Piscinibacter sp. HJYY11: one gene and its partner. The protein of the gene in region 1 interacts with the protein of each later gene in a pairwise test. Links are inferred from orthologs where the notes say so. Each region holds a gene or a part of one and is shown on either strand. Other genes may lie near its edges.

Evidence for each region.
Region 2: the proteins of JI745_RS25305 (region 1) and glnK interact in binary tests that used the Escherichia coli proteins (3 or more experiments, as listed by UniProt). The link is inferred for Piscinibacter sp. HJYY11 from one-to-one orthologs.

The regions. Positions count from the first base shown.
Region 1 is NZ_JAERQZ010000002.1:365,187-369,312, forward strand. What follows is about bases 1,009-4,126. They hold JI745_RS25305 ([protein-PII] uridylyltransferase), read right to left. Parts: upstream 3,825-4,126; coding sequence 1,209-3,824; downstream 1,009-1,208. Other genes in these bases: ahpF (alkyl hydroperoxide reductase subunit F), read left to right, coding at 1,009-1,160; map (type I methionyl aminopeptidase), read right to left, coding at 3,833-4,126. In the rest of the region: more of ahpF, read left to right, coding at 1-1,008.
Region 2 is NZ_JAERQZ010000001.1:3,637,167-3,641,987, reverse strand. Bases 1,235-4,187 are described here. They hold glnK (P-II family nitrogen regulator), read left to right. Parts: upstream 1,235-2,518; coding sequence 2,519-2,857; downstream 2,858-4,187. Other genes in these bases: JI745_RS16915 (ammonium transporter), read left to right, coding at 2,887-4,187; JI745_RS16925 (TorF family putative porin), read left to right, coding at 1,728-2,492. Outside these bases: JI745_RS16935 (hypothetical protein), read right to left, coding at 1-231; more of JI745_RS16915, read left to right, coding at 4,188-4,386; gshA (glutamate--cysteine ligase), read left to right, coding at 4,546-4,821. UniProt on the Escherichia coli protein: Involved in the regulation of nitrogen metabolism. Regulates the activity of its targets by protein-protein interaction in response to the nitrogen status of the cell.

The DNA.
Region 1 (4,126 bases):
CGGACGTGGTCCAGGCGCTGAGCCTGATGGCCGTGCTCAACCCGAAGGTGAAGGTCACCATCGTCGACGGCGGCCTCTTCCAGGCCGAAGTGGAAGAGCGCCAGATCATGGCCGTGCCGGCCGTGTTCCTGAACGGCGAGATGTTCGCCTCCGGCCGCATGACGGTCGAGGAGATCGTGGCCAAGCTCGACACGAAGTCGGGTGAGCGCGAGGCCGCCAAGCTCGATGCACGCGAGCCCTACGACGTGCTCGTGGTCGGCGGTGGCCCGGCCGGCGCCGCAGCAGCCGTGTACGCGGCGCGCAAGGGCATCCGCACCGGCGTGGCGGCCGAACGCTTCGGCGGCCAGGTGAACGACACACTGGCGATCGAGAACTACATCTCGGTGCTCGAGACCGACGGCCCGAAGTTCGCCATGTCGCTGGAGCAGCACGTGAAGGCGTACGACGTCGACGTGATCAACCTGCAGCGCGCCGAGAAGCTGATCCCGGCGGCCCAGCCGGGCGGCCTGGTCGAAGTGCAGTTCGCGAGCGGCGGCTCTTTGAAGAGCAAGACGGTGATCATTTCCACCGGCGCCCGCTGGCGCAACGTCAACGTGCCCGGCGAGCAGGAGTACAAGAACAAGGGCGTGGCCTATTGCCCGCACTGCGATGGCCCGCTGTTCAAGGGCAAGCGCGTGTCGGTGATCGGCGGCGGAAACTCGGGCGTCGAGGCCGCGATCGACCTCGCGGGCGTGGTGTCACACGTGACGCTGTTCGAGTTCGCCGACAAGCTTCGCGCCGATGCCGTGCTCGTGAAGAAGCTCGAGAGCCTGCCCAACGTGGTGATCCACACCAACGCGCAGACGACCGAGATCACCGGCGACGGCCAGAAGGTCAACGGACTGACCTACACCGACCGCGCGACCGGCGAGTCGAAGCACGTCGAGCTCGAAGGTGTGTTCGTGCAGATCGGCCTGGTGCCCAACACCGAGTGGCTGAAGGGCACGGTGGAGCTGAGCCGCTTCGGCGAGATCGTGGTCGATGCCAAGGGCGCGACCTCGGTGCCGGGCGTGTTCGCCGCCGGTGACGTGACGACCGTGCCGTTCAAGCAGATCATCATCGCCGCCGGGGATGGTGCGAAGGCAGCGCTTGGTGCCTTCGACCACCTGATGCGCAGCTGATGTCCCTGCTCCCGATGAAAAGCGGCGCCTCGTGCGCCGCTTTTTCCTTCAGGGGGTGATCGCGTCCAGCAGCTCGGTCTCGACCTGGATCTGCAGCTTGTTCTGCTGCAGCGCCGAGCCGTCGATCAGGAAGGTGTCTTCCACCCGCTCGCCCAGCGTCGTGATCTTGGCAAGCTGCAGGTTGATCTTGTGCTCCGCCAGCACGCGGGCAATGGAGTAGAGCAGGCCGGAGCGGTCGCTCGTCGAGACGCTCAGCAGCCAGCGCTGGGCGCGCTCGTCGGGGCGCAGCGTGACACGCGGCGTGATGGGGAAGGACTTCACACGACGTGACAAGCGGCCACGCGACGGCTCGGGCAGCGGGCCCTCGGCCTTCAGAGCCTGCGTCGCCTGCGTCTCCACCAGCGAGATCAGGTCGCGGTAGTGGTGGTCGAGCGTCGGGCTGATCACCTGGAAGGTGTCGAGCGCGTAGCCGGCCTTCGTCGTGTGGATCTTCGCGTCCAGGATGTTGAAGCCGGCGCTGTCGAAGTAGCCGCAGATGCGGGCGAAGAGGTCAGGGCGATCCGGTGCGTAGACCAGCACCTGCAGGCCTTCGCCCAGCGACGACAGGCGGGCCCGCACCACAGGCTCTTTCGAGTCGACGTGGCGGAACAGCGAGCGGGCGTGCCAGGCGATGTCGCCGGCGTCGTGACGCACGAAGTAGCTCAGCTCCAGCGTCTGCCACAGCGGGCCCTCGGTGCCGGGCAGCAGCGAATAGAGGTTGAGCGTGTGCCGCGCTTCCTGCTTGCGCGACTCGATCTCGGCGTCGACGTTGGGCCGGGAACCGCCCAGCGCGCGCAGCGTGAGCCGGTACAGGTCTTCCAGCAGCTTGCCCTTCCAGGCGTTCCACACCTTGGGGCTGGTGCCGCGGATGTCGGCCACCGTCAGCAGGTAGAGCGCGGTCAGGCGGCGCTCGGTGCCCACGAGCTTGGCGAAGCCTTCGATCACCTCCGGGTCGCTCAGGTCCTCTTTCTGCGCGATGCGCGACATGGTGAGGTGGCCCTTGACCAGGAACTCGCAGAGCTGCGTGTCGTCGCGCGTGAGGCCGTGGTCGCGGCAGAAGCGGCGCACCTCGGTGGCACCGAGGTCCGAGTGGTCACCGCCGCGACCCTTGGCCACGTCGTGGAAGAGGGCGGCGATGTAGAGCACCCACGGCCGATCGAAGGTCGACGCGAGCTGCGAGCAGAACGGGTACTCGTGCGCGTGGTCGGCGATGAAGAAGCGGCGCACGTTGCGCAGCACCATCAGGATGTGCTGGTCCACGGTGTAGACGTGGAAGAGGTCGTGCTGCATCTGCCCGACGATGCGGCGGAACACCCAGAGGTAGCGCCCGAGCACCGAGGTCTGGTTCATCAACCGGAAGGCATGCGTCTGGCCTTCGGGCTGCTGCAGGATCTCCATGAAGGTGTGCCGGTTCACCGGGTCGCGGCGGAAGTCGCCGTCCATCACCTCGCGGGCGTTGTAGAGGGCGCGCAGCGTGCGTGCCGAGAGGCCCTCGATGCCGTGCGTCTGCTGGAAGACGAGGAAGGTCTCGAGGATGGCGTGCGGGTTGCGCTCGTAGAGGTCGTCGCTCGCCACTTCGAGAAGGCCGCCGCGGTCGAGGAAACGCTCGTTGATCGGTTGCATCGGCGCGTCTTGCACGCCGTGGATGCGCTCCTCGATGTTGAGGACGAGGATCTGGTTCAGCTGGGCCACCGCCTTCGCCGCCCAGTAGTAGCGGCGCATCAGCACTTCGCTCACTCGCTGGCCCTTGGGCGCGGTGTAGCCGAAGCTCTCGGCCACGGCGGTCTGCAGGTCGAACACCAACCGGTCTTCGCGCCGGCCCGCGACCATGTGCAGCCGCGCGCGGATCAAGCGCAGCACGCCTTCGTTGCGCTGCAACTGCTTCACTTCGAACGGCGTGATGAGTCCCTTGCCAGCCAGCTCCGTCCAGCTGCGGCCGAGGCCTGCGGCACGCGCCACCCAGATCAGCACCTGCAGGTCGCGCAGGCCACCGGGGCTTTCCTTGCAGTTGGGCTCCAGCGAGTAGGGCGTGTCCTCGTACTTCTGGTGGCGCTGGCGCATCTCGAGCGTCTTGGCGCGGAAGAAGGCCTTCGGGTCCATCGCGGCGTCGTAGGCGCGGCGGAAGGTTGTGTAGAGCTTCTTCGCGCCGCACAGCGGGCGCGATTCGAGCAACGCCGTCTGCACGGTGACGTCGTTTTCGCTCTCGGCCATGCACTCGCCGACGGTGCGCACGCTGGAGCCGATCTCGAGGCCGATGTCCCAGCAGGCGGTGATGAAACCTTCGATTGACGACTTGAGCGCGTCGTTGGCGCCGATGGTGGAATGCTCGGGCGGCAGCAGCACCAGCACGTCGACATCGGAGTGCGGGTAGAGCTCGCCACGGCCGTAGCCGCCGACCGCCACGAGCGCCGCTCCCGGCGGCATCATGGCGTGCTCCCACAGCTCGGTGAGCGTCTCGTCCACGTGTCGCGCCAGCGCTCGCACCAGGCGACCGGCCTCGGTGGCCGAGGCACGCGACTGGCGGAAGTTGTTCAGCAGCGCCGCCTTGCCTTCGCGGAAGCGGGCGCGCTGCTCGCTGATGCTGCGCCCGACGGGCGCGCTCGGTGCTTCGGCCACGACCGACATGGCCGTGCTCAGACGCTGGCGGCGACGGGTGGTGTGACGAAGGCCGGCGGCGGCGGGCTGCCGGCCGACAGCGTCAGCACTTCATAGCCCGTCTCGGTGACCAGCACCGTGTGCTCCCACTGCGCCGAGAGCGAGCGGTCGCGGGTGACGATGGTCCAGCCGTCGCCGGTCTCGCGGATCTCGCGCTTGCCGGCGTTGATCATCGGCTCGATGGTGAACACCATGCCCGGCACCAGCTCCTCGAGCGTGCCGGGGCGGCCGTAGTGCAGCACCTGCGGCTCCTCGTGGAATTTCTGGCCGAT
Region 2 (4,821 bases), on another replicon or contig:
TTCAATCGCGCCGGTCAGTGCGTCCACCACTTCCGCGGGCACCCAGCTTGACGCAAACCGAACATTGCTCAATAGGCTGGACTGCCCGCGTACGCGGATTCTGTATACGGCTGGTGGAACCTGGCCCTGTGGATCAAAGCTACCAAGGTAATAGGTCTGCTCGAGGTCGGCGTTGGGCGTCATCGATGCGGCCACCAGGCCGACCGCCCCTGCGACTTGGTTGCGTTGCATCACTGTGAGAGCGCCGCAGCCAGTCAGCCCGCTGGATACCAGTGCAGCTATAACGGCGCAAAACGATTGTCTTGCTCGCCCAGCTGGGACATAAGGCATTGCGTCCTCCCTAGCGCTGTTTTAGGTATACCGCGCACATAACGAGGTATAGCAGCGCTACCGCAGCTGAGCTTCGTTCAAGTTAGGGATGAAGCGCTGGTCTCACGTGGAGACGCGGAGCTGTCAGGTGCCAGCCACTTAGCTTCCAGGGATCCAATGCGGACCATTTCTAGACGTTCGGCAGCGCATATTCCGAACTAGTGCCAATCATTCTGAAATAAATAGGTTTCAATCAATCTCGCCCGGCCGAGGCGGCGACCCACCACCGACCAGCGCCGCCGCCGTGGCCGAGTGGTGCGGGCTCTGGAATCGACGGACCCGCCACCGCTCGGGTGAGAACCCGTGGTACAGGCTCAGCACTGCGGCCGACTCCAGCGCCTCGTCCTGTGTGAGGGGCGGCAGCAGGCCAGCGAAGCGCTGGGCCAGCATCGACTTGCCCGTGCCGGGCGGCCCCATCATCAGCAGGCTATGGCCGCCGGCCGCGGCCACTTCGAGCGCACGCTTGGCGCCGGACTGCCCCTTGACGTCGCGCAGGTCGGGCACCGCCGCACCCACGGGCACCGCGTTCGCCTGCGCCCGCTTCAGCTCGGCGCGTTCAGAAGGCTCGCCGGGGCGCAGCGCCTGTACCACCTCGAGCAGGTGCGCCGCGCCATAGATCGGCAGGCCCTCCACCAGTGCCGCCTCCTGCGCGCTGCCTTGTGGCAACACCAGCGCGCGGGCCGCCGCCCCGACGCTGCGCTTGAGCGCGAGCCCCATCGCCAGCGCGCCCCGCACCGGGCGCAACTCGCCCGACAAGGACAACTCGCCCGCGAACTCGTAGCGCCCCAGCAGCGCCGCATCGACCTGGCCGCTGGCGGCCAGGATGCCGAGCGCAATGGGAAGGTCGAAGCGGCCAGTTTCCTTCGGCAGGTCGGCGGGGGCTAGATTGACGGTGATGCGCTTGTTGAACGGAAACTCGAGTCCGCTGTTCTGCAGCGCGGCGCGCACCCGCTCCCGCGCCTCCTTCACTTCGGTGTCCGCGAGGCCCACCAAGGTGAAGCTCGGCAGCCCGTTGGCCAGATGGACCTCGACCGTGACCTCGGGCGCCGCCAGTCCGTCGAGCGCGCGGCTGTGAATCACCGCCAGTGACATGCATTTCTCCCTGCGTGGCGGCTGCGCCGCCTTGTTTTGATGCGGACGCATTGTCCGCAGGCACCAAGCGCCGGCCATCCCGCAAAGGTCGGATCTGCACCGCCATCGTGCCAAACCGACCCGCAGAACCGCTTTTGGCACCGAACTGGAGCGAAACAGAGAGGGCCAATCCGCTTTTGGGGCGAGACGCCCCAAAACGACCATGGCACAAAAGCTGCAAACCGTGGCTCCGCCCCCAAACCCACTCTGAACGCGGAGAACACTACATGCTCAAAAAGTCGTTGCTGGTTCTGGCCACCCTGGGCTCGGCTCTGCCTGCCGTTTCCTTTGCCCAAGACGCCAGCCCGCTCAGCTTCAACCTCGGCGCGGTCACCGACTACCGCTACCGCGGCATCTCCCAGACGCGTTTCGAGCCGGCCCTGCAGTTCGGCGCCGACCTGGCGCTGCCCGCCGGCTTCTACATCGGCACCTGGGGCTCGACCATCAAGTGGATCCGCGACTCGGGCGGTGACTCCACCGTCGAGATCGACGTCTACGCCGGCTGGAAGAAGGAAGTGGTGTCGGGCCTGACGCTCGACGTCGGCGTGCTGCAGTACATCTACCCGGACGCCGAGACCCCGGCCTGGAGCAGCGTCTACGACGATCCCAACACCACCGAGGTGTATGGCGCCGTCACCTACGGCCCGGCCACGCTGAAGTACTCGCACTCGACGAGCAACCTCTTCGGCAACCGCGACAGCAAGGGCAGCGGCTACCTCGACCTCAGCGCCACCTTCAGCCTGCCCGAGGGCTTCAGCCTGACCCCGCACGTCGGCTACCAGAAGGTCAAGGGCTACACCAGCACGCTCTCGTACACCGACTACTCGCTGACGCTCAGCAAGGACATCTCGGGCACCGTGGTGAGCCTCTCCTTCGTCGGCACCAACACCAAGACCGTCCCGGCCAACATCAACGGCCATGCCTACTACGACCCGAGTGGCGCCAACCTCGGCAAGGACGGCGTGTTCTTCGGCATCAAGCGAACCTTCTAACCCACCCGTAACCACTGGAGAGAACCATGAAGATGGTGACTGCCATCGTCAAGCCCTTCAAGCTTGACGAAGTGCGTGAAGCCCTCAGCGCCATCGGCGTGCAAGGCATCACGGTGACCGAAGTCAAGGGCTTCGGCCGTCAGAAAGGCCACACCGAGCTGTACCGCGGCGCGGAGTACGTGGTGGACTTTCTGCCCAAGGTGAAGATCGAGGCGGCCGTCGACGACGCGCTGATCGACCGCGTGATCGAAGCCATCGAGAACGCTGCACGCACCGGCAAGATCGGCGACGGGAAGATCTTTGTCTCGCCGCTGGAGCAAGTGGTGCGCATCCGCACCGGCGAGACGGGCAAGGACGCCCTCTGACGCACAAGACGAACGAGAGACAACCCACCATGAAGAAACTCATTGCAACCCTCGCCCTGGGCCTCGCGGTCCTGGGCTTCAGCGGGGCCGTGATGGCCCAGGCGGCTTCGGCCCCTGAGGCGGCTGCCTCGGCGGCAGCCGTCGCTGCACCTGCTGCGGCTTCGGCCGCCGAAGCCGCTTCGGCACCCGCCGCGGCGGCCCCCGTCGCCAACAAGGGCGACGTGGCCTGGATGATCGTCGCCACCCTGCTCGTCATCATGATGACGGTGCCCGGCCTCGCGCTGTTCTACGGCGGCCTGGTGCGCAGCAAGAACATGCTGTCGGTGCTGATGCAGGTGCTCGTCACCTTCTCGCTGATCGTCGTGCTGTGGTGCATCTACGGCTACAGCCTGGCGTTCACCGAAGGCAACGCGTACATCGGCGGCTTCGACCGGCTGTTCATGAAGGGGCTGTTCGACTCGAGCGCCGGCACCTTCGCGATGGCGGCCACCTTCAGCAAGGGCGTCTACATCCCCGAGCTGCTGTTCGCGGCCTTCCAGGCCACCTTCGCCGGCATCACCTGCTGCCTGATCATCGGCGCCTTCGCCGAGCGCATCAAGTTCAGCGCCGTGCTGCTGTTCATGGTGCTCTGGTTCACCTTCAGCTACGCACCGATCGCCCACATGGTCTGGTTCTGGATGGGCCCGGACGCCTACGCCAGCAAGGAAGTGGCTGACGCGATGACCGCCAAGGCCGGCCTGATCTGGCAGTGGGGCGCGCTCGACTTCGCCGGCGGCACCGTGGTGCACATCAACGCCGCCGTCGCCGGTCTGGTGGGTGCCTTCATGATCGGCAAGCGCGTGGGCTACGGCAAGGAAGCCTTCACCCCGCACTCGCTGACGCTGACCATGGTCGGTGCCTCGCTGCTGTGGGTGGGCTGGTTCGGCTTCAACGCCGGCTCCGCGCTCGAAGCAGGCAACAGCGCCGTGCTGGCCTTCATGAACACCTTCTCGGCCACGGCCGCGGCGGTGCTCGCCTGGTCGATCGGTGAAGCGCTGATGCGCGGCAAGGCCTCGATGCTGGGTGCCGCTTCCGGCGCCGTGGCTGGCCTGGTGGCCATCACCCCGGCTGCCGGCAACGTCGGCCTGATGGGCGCGATCGTGATCGGCTTCGTCGCCGGCTTCGCCTGCCTGTGGGGCGTCAACGGCCTGAAGAAGCTGCTCGGCGCGGATGACTCGCTCGACGTGTTCGGCGTGCACGGTGTCGGCGGCATCGTCGGCGCCATCCTGACCGGCGTGTTCAACACGCAGGCCCTGGGTGGCCCCGGCCTGGTCGGCGACTGGGTCACGGCCTCGGTCATCTCCAACCCGATCGGCACCCAGGTCTGGATCCAGCTGAAGGCTGTGCTCCTGACCATCGTGTGGTCGGGCGTGGTCTCGGTGATCGCCTTCAAGATCGTCGACCTGGTGATCGGTCTGCGCGTGCCGGAAGAAGAGGAACGCGAAGGCCTGGACATCACGTCGCACGGCGAAACCGCATACCACCAGTAAGCAGGCACTTGCTGCCAACTGAAAGGCCACCGCATGGTGGCCTTTTTTCATGGTGCGCCGTTTGCTCGTGCTTCCGGTGCGGTGCTTGTGGACGCCGCATCGCACCCCATCTGCCTAGAATTCCAAGCACTCCACCCTGTCTTTCTTCGGGCCCCTGCCATGGTTCCTCACCTCATCACCGCACTCACCGGCCCGATCAACGAACTCGAGCAGCGCATCCTCGAATCGCTGCCGGCCATCGAGCGCTGGTTCCGGCTGGAGTGGATGGAGCACACGCCGCCCTTCTACACCTCGGTCGACGTGCGCAATGCGGGCTTCAAGCTCGCGCCGGTCGACACCAACCTCTTCCCCGGCGGCTTCAACAACCTCACGCAGGAAATGCTGCCGCTGGCCGTGCAGGCCGCGATGGCCGCCATCGAGAAGATCTGCCCCGAG